DNA from 3 places in the Streptomyces sp. NBC_00466 genome. Region 1 is predicted to be linked to each of the others. Evidence: predicted binding sites of a transcription regulator. Region 1 holds the regulator's gene; each other region holds the start of a gene.
The links. Region 1 encodes HrcA, which represses chaperone genes, less so after heat shock. Its sites were predicted from a motif close to TTNGCACTCNGNNNNNCNGAGTGCNAA; they were not measured.
Positions count from the first base shown of each region.

Region 1 (3,275 bases):
ACGGCGGCGTGAAGTCGGGGCTGTAGCTGCGCATTCCGCAGACGCTACGACACCCCGGAGCGCGCTGCCAGCACATCACGCTGAGCGCGGACGAACGCGGCGTCGACCACGGCCCCGTGCCCCGGTACGTACAGCGCGTCCTCACCGCCCAGTGCCAGCAGCCGGTCCAGCGCCGCGGGCCAGCGGGCGGGCATCGCGTCCGGGCCCGCCTGCGGCTCGCCCGACTCCTCGACCAGGTCGCCGCAGAAGACGACGTCGCGGTCGCCCGCGCCGTCCCCGGGGCCGGCCTCCTGCCCGCCCGGGACGAGCAGCGCCAGGTCGTGGCCGGTGTGCCCGGGGCCGCAGTTCACCAGGGTGACCCGGCGGCCGCCCAGGTCAAGGGTCAGCTCCCCGGAGACCGGATGGTGCGGAGCGACCAGATGGGCCACCGCGTCGGCGGCCTCCGCCGCCGGGACGCCGTGGCGCACCGCGTCCTGGCGCAGCGCGTCGGCGCCGCGCGAGCCCCGGGTGAGCAGCGCCTCCGCGCCCACCGCTCCGTAGACCTGGACACCCGCGAACACGGCGGTGCCCAGCACATGGTCGAAGTGCGGGTGGCTCAGCGCGATGTGCGTCACCCGGCGGCCCAGCACCGCCTCCGCGCGCATCCGGATCTCCCGGCCCTCGCGCAGCGTCGCCCCCGTGTCGAAGAGCAGCGCACCGTACCGGCCCGCCACGAGCCCGGCCGTCGCGTCCCAGCGGGGGAGACGGCACCGGCCCACGCCCGCCGCCAGGTGTTCCCAGCCGGAGTCTTCCCAAGTGGCGTCCATACAGCGACGCTATCCCGGTCGGCGGACACCGGCGCGACCGCGCGACGGGCCGCCCTTGCCAGCGGTGAACCTCTCCGCCGTACACTGGGACGCTGCTGGCACTCGAACATTCCGAGTGCCAGGCAGGCCCGGATCGACAGCTGGAGGTGTGCGCGGGTGCTCAGCGAACGCAGACTCGAAGTGTTGCGCGCCATCGTCCAGGACTATGTGGGCACCGAGGAGCCGGTCGGCTCCAAGGCGCTCACCGAGCGGCACCGGCTCGGTGTGTCACCGGCCACCGTCCGCAACGACATGGCGGCCCTGGAGGACGAGGGTTTCATCGCCCAGCCGCACACGAGCGCGGGCCGCATCCCCACCGACAAGGGCTACCGGCTGTTCGTCGACCGGCTCGCGGGCGTCAAGCCCCTCTCGTCGCCCGAGCGGCGCGCCATCCAGAACTTCATGGACGGCGCCGTCGACCTCGACGACGTGGTGGGCCGCACCGTGCGGCTCCTCGCCCAGCTCACCCGGCAGGTCGCCGTGGTGCAGTACCCGTCGCTGACCCGTTCCACGGTGCGGCACGTGGAGCTGCTGGCGCTGGCCCCGGCCCGGCTGATGCTCGTGCTGATCACGGACACCGGACGGGTCGAGCAGCGCATGATCGACTGCCCGGCGCCGTTCGGTGAGACATCTCTCGCCGACCTCCGTGCCCGGCTCAACAGCCGGGTGGTGGGGCGCCGCTTCGCGGACGTACCACAATTGGTGCAGGACCTTCCCGAGTCCTTCGAGCAGGAAGACCGGGGTACGGTTTCCACGGTGCTCGCGACCTTGCTGGAAACGCTGGTCGAGGAGACCGAAGAACGGCTGATGATCGGCGGAACCGCCAATCTGACGCGATTCGGACATGACTTCCCACTGACCATCAGGCCGGTGCTGGAAGCGCTTGAGGAGCAGGTCGTGCTGCTCAAGCTGCTCGGTGAGGACTCGGGCATGACCGTACGCATCGGGCATGAGAATGCCCACGAGGGCCTGACGTCCACATCGGTCGTCGCCGTCGGCTACGGTTCGGGCGACGAGGCAGTCGCCAAACTCGGCGTGGTCGGACCGACCCGCATGGACTACCCCGGAACGATGGGAGCGGTACGCGCAGTGGCACGTTACGTCGGACAGATCCTGGCGGAGTCGTAAGTGGCCACGGACTATTACGCCGTTCTCGGCGTGCGCCGCGACGCTTCCCAGGACGAGATCAAGAAGGCATTCCGGCGATTGGCGCGCGAGCTCCACCCGGACGTCAATCCCGATCCCAAGACGCAGGAACGCTTCAAGGAGATCAACGCCGCCTACGAGGTGTTGTCGGACCCGCAGAAGAAGCAGGTCTACGACCTCGGCGGCGACCCGCTCTCGCAGGCGGGCGGCGGCGGAGCCGGCGGCTTCGGCCAGGGCGGCTTCGGCAACTTCTCGGACATCATGGACGCCTTCTTCGGTACGGCGTCCCAGCGCGGGCCGAGGTCGCGTACGCGGCGCGGCCAGGACGCGATGATCCGGCTGGAGATCGACCTCAACGAGTCGGCCTTCGGCACCACGAAGGACATCCAGGTCGACACCGCTGTGGTCTGTACGACCTGCAGCGGCGAGGGAGCGGCCCCCGGCACCTCGGCCCAGACCTGCGACATGTGCCGCGGCCGCGGTGAGGTCTCGCAGGTCACCCGGTCCTTCCTGGGCCAGGTCATGACCTCGCGGCCGTGCCCGCAGTGCCAGGGCTTCGGTACGGTCGTGCCGACCCCGTGCCCCGAGTGCGCGGGCGACGGGCGCATCCGCTCCCGCCGCACGCTGACGGTGAAGATCCCGGCCGGTGTCGACAACGGCACCCGCATCCAGCTCGCGGGCGAGGGCGAGGTCGGCCCGGGCGGCGGCCCCGCCGGCGACCTGTACGTCGAGATCCACGAGCTGCCGCACGCGGTCTTCCAGCGGCGCGGCGACGATCTGCACTGCACGGTGACGGTTCCCATGACGGCGGCCGCACTCGGTACGAAGGTGCCGCTGGAGACACTGGACGCGCTGGAGGAGGTCGACATCCGGCCGGGCACGCAGTCCGGCCAGTCGATCCCGATGCACCAGCGCGGCATCACGCATCTGCGCGGCGGCGGCCGCGGTGACCTGATCGTGCATGTCGAGGTGCTCACCCCGACGAAGATGGACGCCGAACAGGAGCGACTGCTGCGGGAGTTCGCCAAAATGCGCGGCGAGGAACGCCCGACCGGCCAGTTCCAGCCCGGTCAGCAGGGGCTGTTCTCGCGGCTGAAGGACGCGTTCAACGGGCGGTAGCGGGTGCCTTTCTGCTGGGGGCCGGGGGTCGTCCCCCGGGTGGATGCAGTCAGCCCGGTCAGCAGGGGCTGTTCTCGCGGCCGAAGGATGCGTTCAACGGGCGGTAGCCCAGGGCGGTGCTTCCCCCCAGGGAACGCACTCACCGGACCGCTGCCCGGCGCCGAT
Region 1 is NZ_CP107896.1:4,919,264-4,922,538, forward strand. It holds gene OG210_RS22070 (DUF3097 domain-containing protein) at 1-34, opposite strand, end outside; gene OG210_RS22075 (MBL fold metallo-hydrolase) at 45-806, opposite strand; gene hrcA (heat-inducible transcriptional repressor HrcA) at 963-1,973, shown strand; gene dnaJ (molecular chaperone DnaJ) at 1,974-3,110, shown strand.

Region 2 (3,275 bases), 1.2 Mb from region 1:
GCCTCAGGCATCCCGGTCTATCTGCTCGTCGACCGTGACGCGGAGAAACTCGTCGTCTACAGCGAGCCGGAGCGGGGCGAGTACCTGACCCGCACATCCCACGCCTACGGCACCACAGTCACGCTTCCCGCGCCCGTCTCGATCACTCTGGAGACCGGGAAACTCAAGGACTACGCCCGCTGAAGCACCCGCAAACGCCCGAGGGCGGTACCCCTCCGAGAAGGGGTACCGCCCTCGGTCCGTACTGCTGCTTGCCGTACTGCTTGCCGTACAGCTCGCGTGCTACTGCTGGAGCAGCCGATCCTCGAAAAGAACGAAGAGGATCAGAAGTCCATGTCACCGCCGGGCATGCCGCCCGGGGCGCCGCCGGGGGCGGCCTTCTCCGGCTTGTCGGCGATGACGGCCTCGGTGGTGAGGAACAGCGCGGCGATCGACGCGGCGTTCTGCAGCGCGGAGCGCGTGACCTTCGCCGGGTCGATGATGCCCTCGGCGATCATGTCGACGTACTCGCCGGTCGCAGCGTTCAGGCCGTGGCCGACCGTCAGGTTGCGGACCTTCTCGACGACGACTCCGCCTTCGAGACCACCGTTGACGGCGATCTGCTTCAGCGGGGCCTCAAGGGCGAGCTTCACGGCGTTGGCGCCGGTCGACTCGTCGCCTTCGAGCTCAAGCTTCTCGAACACCGCGGAAGCCTGGAGCAGGGCCACGCCACCACCGGCGACGATGCCCTCCTCGACGGCCGCCTTCGCGTTGCGAACGGCGTCCTCGATGCGGTGCTTGCGCTCCTTGAGCTCGACCTCGGTCGCGGCACCGGCCTTGATGACGGCCACGCCGCCGGCCAGCTTCGCGAGGCGCTCCTGGAGCTTCTCGCGGTCGTAGTCCGAGTCGGAGTTCTCGATCTCGGCGCGGATCTGGTTGACGCGACCCTGGACCTGGTCGCTGTCACCGGCACCGTCGACGATCGTGGTCTCGTCCTTGGTGATGACGACCTTGCGGGCGCGGCCGAGCAGGTCGAGACCGGCGCTCTCCAGCTTGAGGCCGACCTCCTCGGAGATGACCGTGCCACCGGTGAGGATGGCGATGTCGCCGAGCATGGCCTTGCGGCGGTCGCCGAAGCCCGGAGCCTTGACGGCGACGGACTTGAAGGTGCCGCGGATCTTGTTGACGACCAGGGTCGACAGCGCCTCGCCCTCGACGTCCTCCGCGATGATCAGCAGCGCCTTGCCGGACTGCATGACCTTCTCGAGCAGCGGAAGGAGGTCCTTCACGTTGCCGATCTTGGAGTTGACGATCAGGATGTACGGGTCGTCGAGCGACGCCTCCATACGCTCCATGTCGGTGGCGAAGTACGCCGAGATGTAGCCCTTGTCGAAGCGCATGCCCTCGGTGAGCTCAAGCTCAAGACCGAAGGTCTGCGACTCCTCGACGGTGATGACGCCTTCCTTGCCGACCTTGTCCATCGCCTCGGCGATGAGCTCGCCGATCTGGGTGTCGGCGGCGGAGATGGAGGCGGTCGAAGCGATCTGCTCCTTCGTCTCCACGTCCTTGGCCTGCTCCAGCAGAGCGGCGGAGACGGCCTCGACGGCCTTCTCGATGCCACGCTTCAGGGCCATCGGGTTGGCACCGGCGGCGACGTTGCGGAGGCCCTCACGAACCAGCGCCTGCGCCAGGACGGTCGCGGTGGTCGTACCGTCACCGGCGACGTCGTCCGTCTTCTTGGCGACCTCCTTGACCAGCTCGGCGCCGATCTTCTCGTACGGGTCCTCGAGCTCGATCTCCTTGGCGATGGAAACACCATCGTTGGTGATCGTGGGGGCGCCCCACTTCTTCTCAAGGACGACGTTGCGGCCCTTGGGGCCGAGGGTGACCTTGACGGCGTCGGCGAGCTGGTTCATCCCGCGCTCGAGACCGCGCCGTGCCTCCTCGTCGAACGCGATGATCTTGGCCATGTGAAGTGGTCCTCCCGGACAGGGGGTGGAAAGCGTCAGACCTGGCGGTGCCCGCGACGGACGGCCTGCTTGCCCGGTGGTTCCTTGCCCCACCCGGCCCGCGGGCCTCACCAACCCGGTCCTTCTGTCACTCTCACTGGGAGAGTGCTAACGCCAATGATTAGCACTCGGCCCCTGTGAGTGCAAGGTGCCCCCGCGAAGCGGGGTCGTTGAGGGGTGGTGGTCGGGCGACGAGAGGGCGCAAGCGCCTTCGGTGGATACCAGCCCCACGCGCGGGCGGTCTCGGAGGCCCCCGGACGCACGAGAGGCCCGCGCCCCGGTGTGGGGTGCGGGCCTCTCGGCGTGAGTGGGTCGGTGGCCGATCGCGCCGAGATCAGACGGCGAGCTTGACCATGTCCGCCTGCGGACCCTTCTGGCCCTGCGAGATCTCGAACTCGACTCGCTGACCTTCTTCAAGGGTGCGGTAGCCGTCCATCTGAATCGCGCTGTAGTGGACGAAAACATCCGCACCACCGTCGACCGCGATGAAGCCGTACCCCTTCTCCGCGTTGAACCACTTGACGGTGCCCTGAGCCATGCCTAACTCCCCTATTACTGGCCCTTGCACAGAGCCCGCACTTCGCGGGATCCGGGTCAGACCTTGCGCCGGAACGCGTCGACCGCGGCTGAATGTATCTGCCCAACTGCCCTCTGCAACAGGTCAATCGGACGAGAATTCTGAGCGCGGCTGAACGCCCCATTGGGCGGATTTCCGGGGATCCCCGGGCAAGTCGGGCCGGGCAAAGGGCACTTACGACGCAAAGAGATCGAACGCATTGCCCACACATTGACGCGTGCTCAGCTGCTCCTGGCACGGGCGATCAAGAAGGATCAAGGGGGCTGCCCCAACTCTACCGTGTTCAATCATGCTGAATTGCCCCCTCCGCTTCGTACGCGGAGAGGGCAACAGGTTCAGCAGACGGCAGGGCGGACAGCAGGGCGACGGGCCCGCCCGGGGCGCGCCGCAGCAGCGCCGCGGCGCCGCAGGGGCTTGCTCAGCCGCCGGCGACGGCCGGGATGATGGAAATGCCCGCGCCGTCCGGCGTCGCCGTCTCCAGGCCCTGCTCGAAGCGCACGTCGTCGTCGTTCACGTAGACGTTCACGAAGCGGCGCAGCTTGCCCTGGTCGTCCAGGACGCGGGCCGCGATGCCGGTGTGGTTCTTCTCCAGGTCGGCGATGACCTCGGAGAGGGTGCCGCCGTCGGCTGCGACCTCGGCCTGGCCGCCCGTGTAGGTGCGGAGGATGGTGGGGATGCGGACCTTGACGCTCATGCGGATTGCCTTCCAG
Region 2 is NZ_CP107896.1:3,759,055-3,762,329, reverse strand. It holds gene OG210_RS16785 (Uma2 family endonuclease) at 1-183, shown strand, start outside; gene groL (chaperonin GroEL) at 324-1,949, opposite strand; gene OG210_RS16775 (cold-shock protein) at 2,323-2,526, opposite strand; gene OG210_RS16770 (MoaD/ThiS family protein) at 2,984-3,259, opposite strand.
Region 2: a site for HrcA is predicted at 2,074-2,100, ahead of groL (chaperonin GroEL). Genes of this name have one in related genera too.

Region 3 (3,275 bases), 2.5 Mb from region 1:
GTACGCATCACCTCGCCAAGCACGACCGGCAGGGCAAGTGCCACGAGACCGTCGAGGTTCCGACGGCCTGGGACGAGAACAAGAAACCGCTGAGTTTCGAGCCCGGGGTCTGCAACTGCCAGCAGTACGTGGGACCGCAGCCGCTGTCCCAGGTGTATGCGGACGAGCTGACCGACCTGACCTGAGTGAAGAGGGCCTGAGGAAGAGGGCCTGAGCAAAGAGAGCCTGGGGAAAGACCTGCGGAAGAGGGCCAGGGAAAGAGAGTCAGGGAAGAGAAGAGCGTCAGAGCAGAGGTACGGAATCGCAGGGTCCGGCTCCGTCAGGGGCTCGACGGGGGGCCCGCCGGCTGTCCGATCAGCATCGTCGGCGCGCCTGCGACGCGGGTGAGGATCACGGTCGCCGCGTTCGGCCCCTGCGGCTTGACTCTGCGCCGTACCTCTTCCGGTTCGACTGCCGAGCCGCGCTTCTTGACGGTCAGGTTGCCGACCTCCCGCTCGCGCAGCAGGGCCTTCAGTTTTTTCAGGCCGAAGGGGAGTTTGTCCGTGATCTCGTAGGCCGTCGCGTACGGGGTGGAGCACAGTTCGTCCGCCGTGACGTAGGCGATGGTCTCGTCGATCAGCCCGCCGCCGAGTTCCTCGGCGACCTCGGCGACGAGGTGGGCGCGGATGACGGCGCCGTCCGGTTCGTACAGATACCGGCCCAGCGTGCGCACCGCGGGGTCGGGGAGTCCGCGGCCCGTGAGGGTGGCCCCCGAAGGGAGCAGCGTGGCACGGCGCAGCCCCGGATCCGTGCCGAACCAGAGCACCGCTTCCTTGACGTCGCCGCTGTCGGAGATCCACTCGGCCTCGGCGCTGCCGGGGATCATCTCGTGCGGGATACCGGGAGCGATCTTGATAGCGCCCGCTGCTCGGGACGACGCGCCGGACGCCGGGCGGCCGGCCACCGCGCCAGTAGCCCAGGACAGCGGCGGTGAGTACGCCTCGGGGTTGAAGATCCGTCCGCGACCGCCACGCCGTGCCGGGTCGACGAAGACCGCGTCGTACGGGTCCGTGCCGACCTCCGCCACATCCGTGCACCGCACCTCGATCAGGCTGCTCAGCCCGAGGGCGTCGGCGTTGGCCCGTACGACCTCGGCTGTCAGGGGGTCGCGGTCGACCGCCAGTACGGAGAGCCCGGCGCGGGCGAGTGCCAGGGCATCCCCGCCGATGCCGCAGCACAGGTCCGCGACGCTGCGTACGCCCAGCTCGGCGAAGCGGCGGGCGCGGTACTCGGCGACGGATTTACGGGTGGACTGCTCCACGCCGTTGGGTGTGAAGAACATCCGGTACGCGTCGTCCGCGCCGAATTTCGGCACCGCCCGCTGCCGCAGCCGCGCCTGGGCCAGGGCGGCGGAGACCAGCTCGGTGGGGTACGTGCGGCGCAACCGGGTGGCGACGGCCAGCTCCTGTGCGGGGTCGTACTCCCGCAGGGATGCGAGCAGGGCGGCGCCCTCATTGGTGAACAGCGCGGTGAAGGCGTCGAGATCGGTCACCCGTCCATTGTGGGTGATCGCCATGGCGGGTGATGGCTGTCCGTCCGTTGAGAGGGCAGGGGGGAGCAAGGGAGGCACTGGACGCACGAGAGGCGCAGGGGGAAGGCGACATGGCCTGAGCAGATTGGCACTCCGCTTGACCGAGTGCTAACTGCCGTCCTAGTCTCAGTTCTGGCACTCCCCACGGGAGAGTGCCAAATATGGCGACGGGCCGGTCCGGCACCCGCGACGACGGATCCATCCGGTCGCCACTCAGACAGTTCACCCCGTGAGATCTCCGAAGGGGGAGACCGGATCGTGTCGACAACCAGCTCCAAGGTTGCCATTAAGCCGCTCGAGGACCGCATTGTGGTCCAGCCGCTCGACGCCGAGCAGACCACGGCCTCCGGCCTGGTCATTCCGGACACCGCCAAGGAGAAGCCCCAGGAGGGCGTCGTCCTGGCCGTGGGCCCGGGCCGCTTCGAGAACGGCGAGCGTCTTCCGCTTGACGTCAAGGCCGGCGATGTCGTGCTGTACAGCAAGTACGGCGGCACCGAGGTGAAGTACAACGGCGAGGAGTACCTCGTCCTCTCGGCTCGCGACGTTCTCGCGATCGTCGAGAAGTAATTCACCGACGTATTTCTTGATCTGCGCCCCTGGCCCCGCATCTGCTGTGTTCGCACACCGAGTGACGGGCACTGGGGGCGCAGTTCGTTTTTGAGAGGACTGAATCAGCTCCATGGCGAAGATCCTGAAGTTCGACGAGGACGCCCGTCGCGCCCTTGAGCGCGGCGTCAACAAGCTTGCCGACACGGTCAAGGTGACGATCGGCCCCAAGGGCCGCAACGTCGTCATCGACAAGAAGTTCGGCGCTCCCACCATTACCAACGACGGTGTCACGATCGCCCGCGAGGTCGAGCTCGACGACCCGTACGAGAACCTCGGCGCGCAGCTGGTGAAGGAGGTGGCGACCAAGACCAACGACATCGCGGGTGACGGCACCACCACCGCCACCGTGCTGGCCCAGGCGCTGGTCCGCGAGGGTCTGCGCAACGTCGCCGCCGGCGCTTCCCCCGCCTCCCTGAAGAAGGGCATCGACGCCGCGGTCAAGGCTGTGTCCGAGGAGCTCCTCGCGACCGCCCGCCCGATCGATGACAAGTCCGACATCGCCGCTGTCGCGGGTCTTTCCGCGCAGGACAAGCAGGTCGGCGAGCTCATCGCCGAGGCGATGGACAAGGTCGGCAAGGACGGTGTCATCACCGTCGAGGAGTCCAACACCTTCGGTCTGGACCTGGACTTCACCGAGGGCATGGCCTTCGACAAGGGTTACCTCTCGCCGTACATGGTGACCGACCAGGAGCGTATGGAGGCCGTCCTCGACGACCCGTACATCCTGATCCACCAGGGCAAGATCGGTTCGATCCAGGACCTGCTGCCGCTCCTTGAGAAGGTCATCCAGGCGGGTAGCTCCAAGCCGCTGCTGATCATCGCCGAGGACGTCGAGGGCGAGGCCCTGTCGACCCTGGTCGTGAACAAGATCCGTGGCACCTTCAACGCTGTCGCGGTCAAGGCCCCCGGCTTCGGCGACCGCCGCAAGGCGATGCTCGGCGACATGGCCACCCTCACCGGTGCCACGGTCATCGCCGAGGAGGTCGGACTCAAGCTCGACCAGGCCGGTCTCGACGTGCTGGGCACCGCCCGCCGCGTGACCATCACCAAGGACGACACCACCATCGTCGACGGCGGTGGCAAGTCGGACGAGGTC
Region 3 is NZ_CP107896.1:2,381,112-2,384,386, reverse strand. It holds gene OG210_RS10350 (hypothetical protein) at 1-185, shown strand, start outside; gene OG210_RS10345 (SAM-dependent methyltransferase) at 320-1,555, opposite strand; gene groES (co-chaperone GroES) at 1,829-2,137, shown strand; gene groL (chaperonin GroEL) at 2,250-3,275, shown strand, end outside.
Region 3: a site for HrcA is predicted at 1,656-1,682, ahead of groES (co-chaperone GroES). Genes of this name have one in related genera too.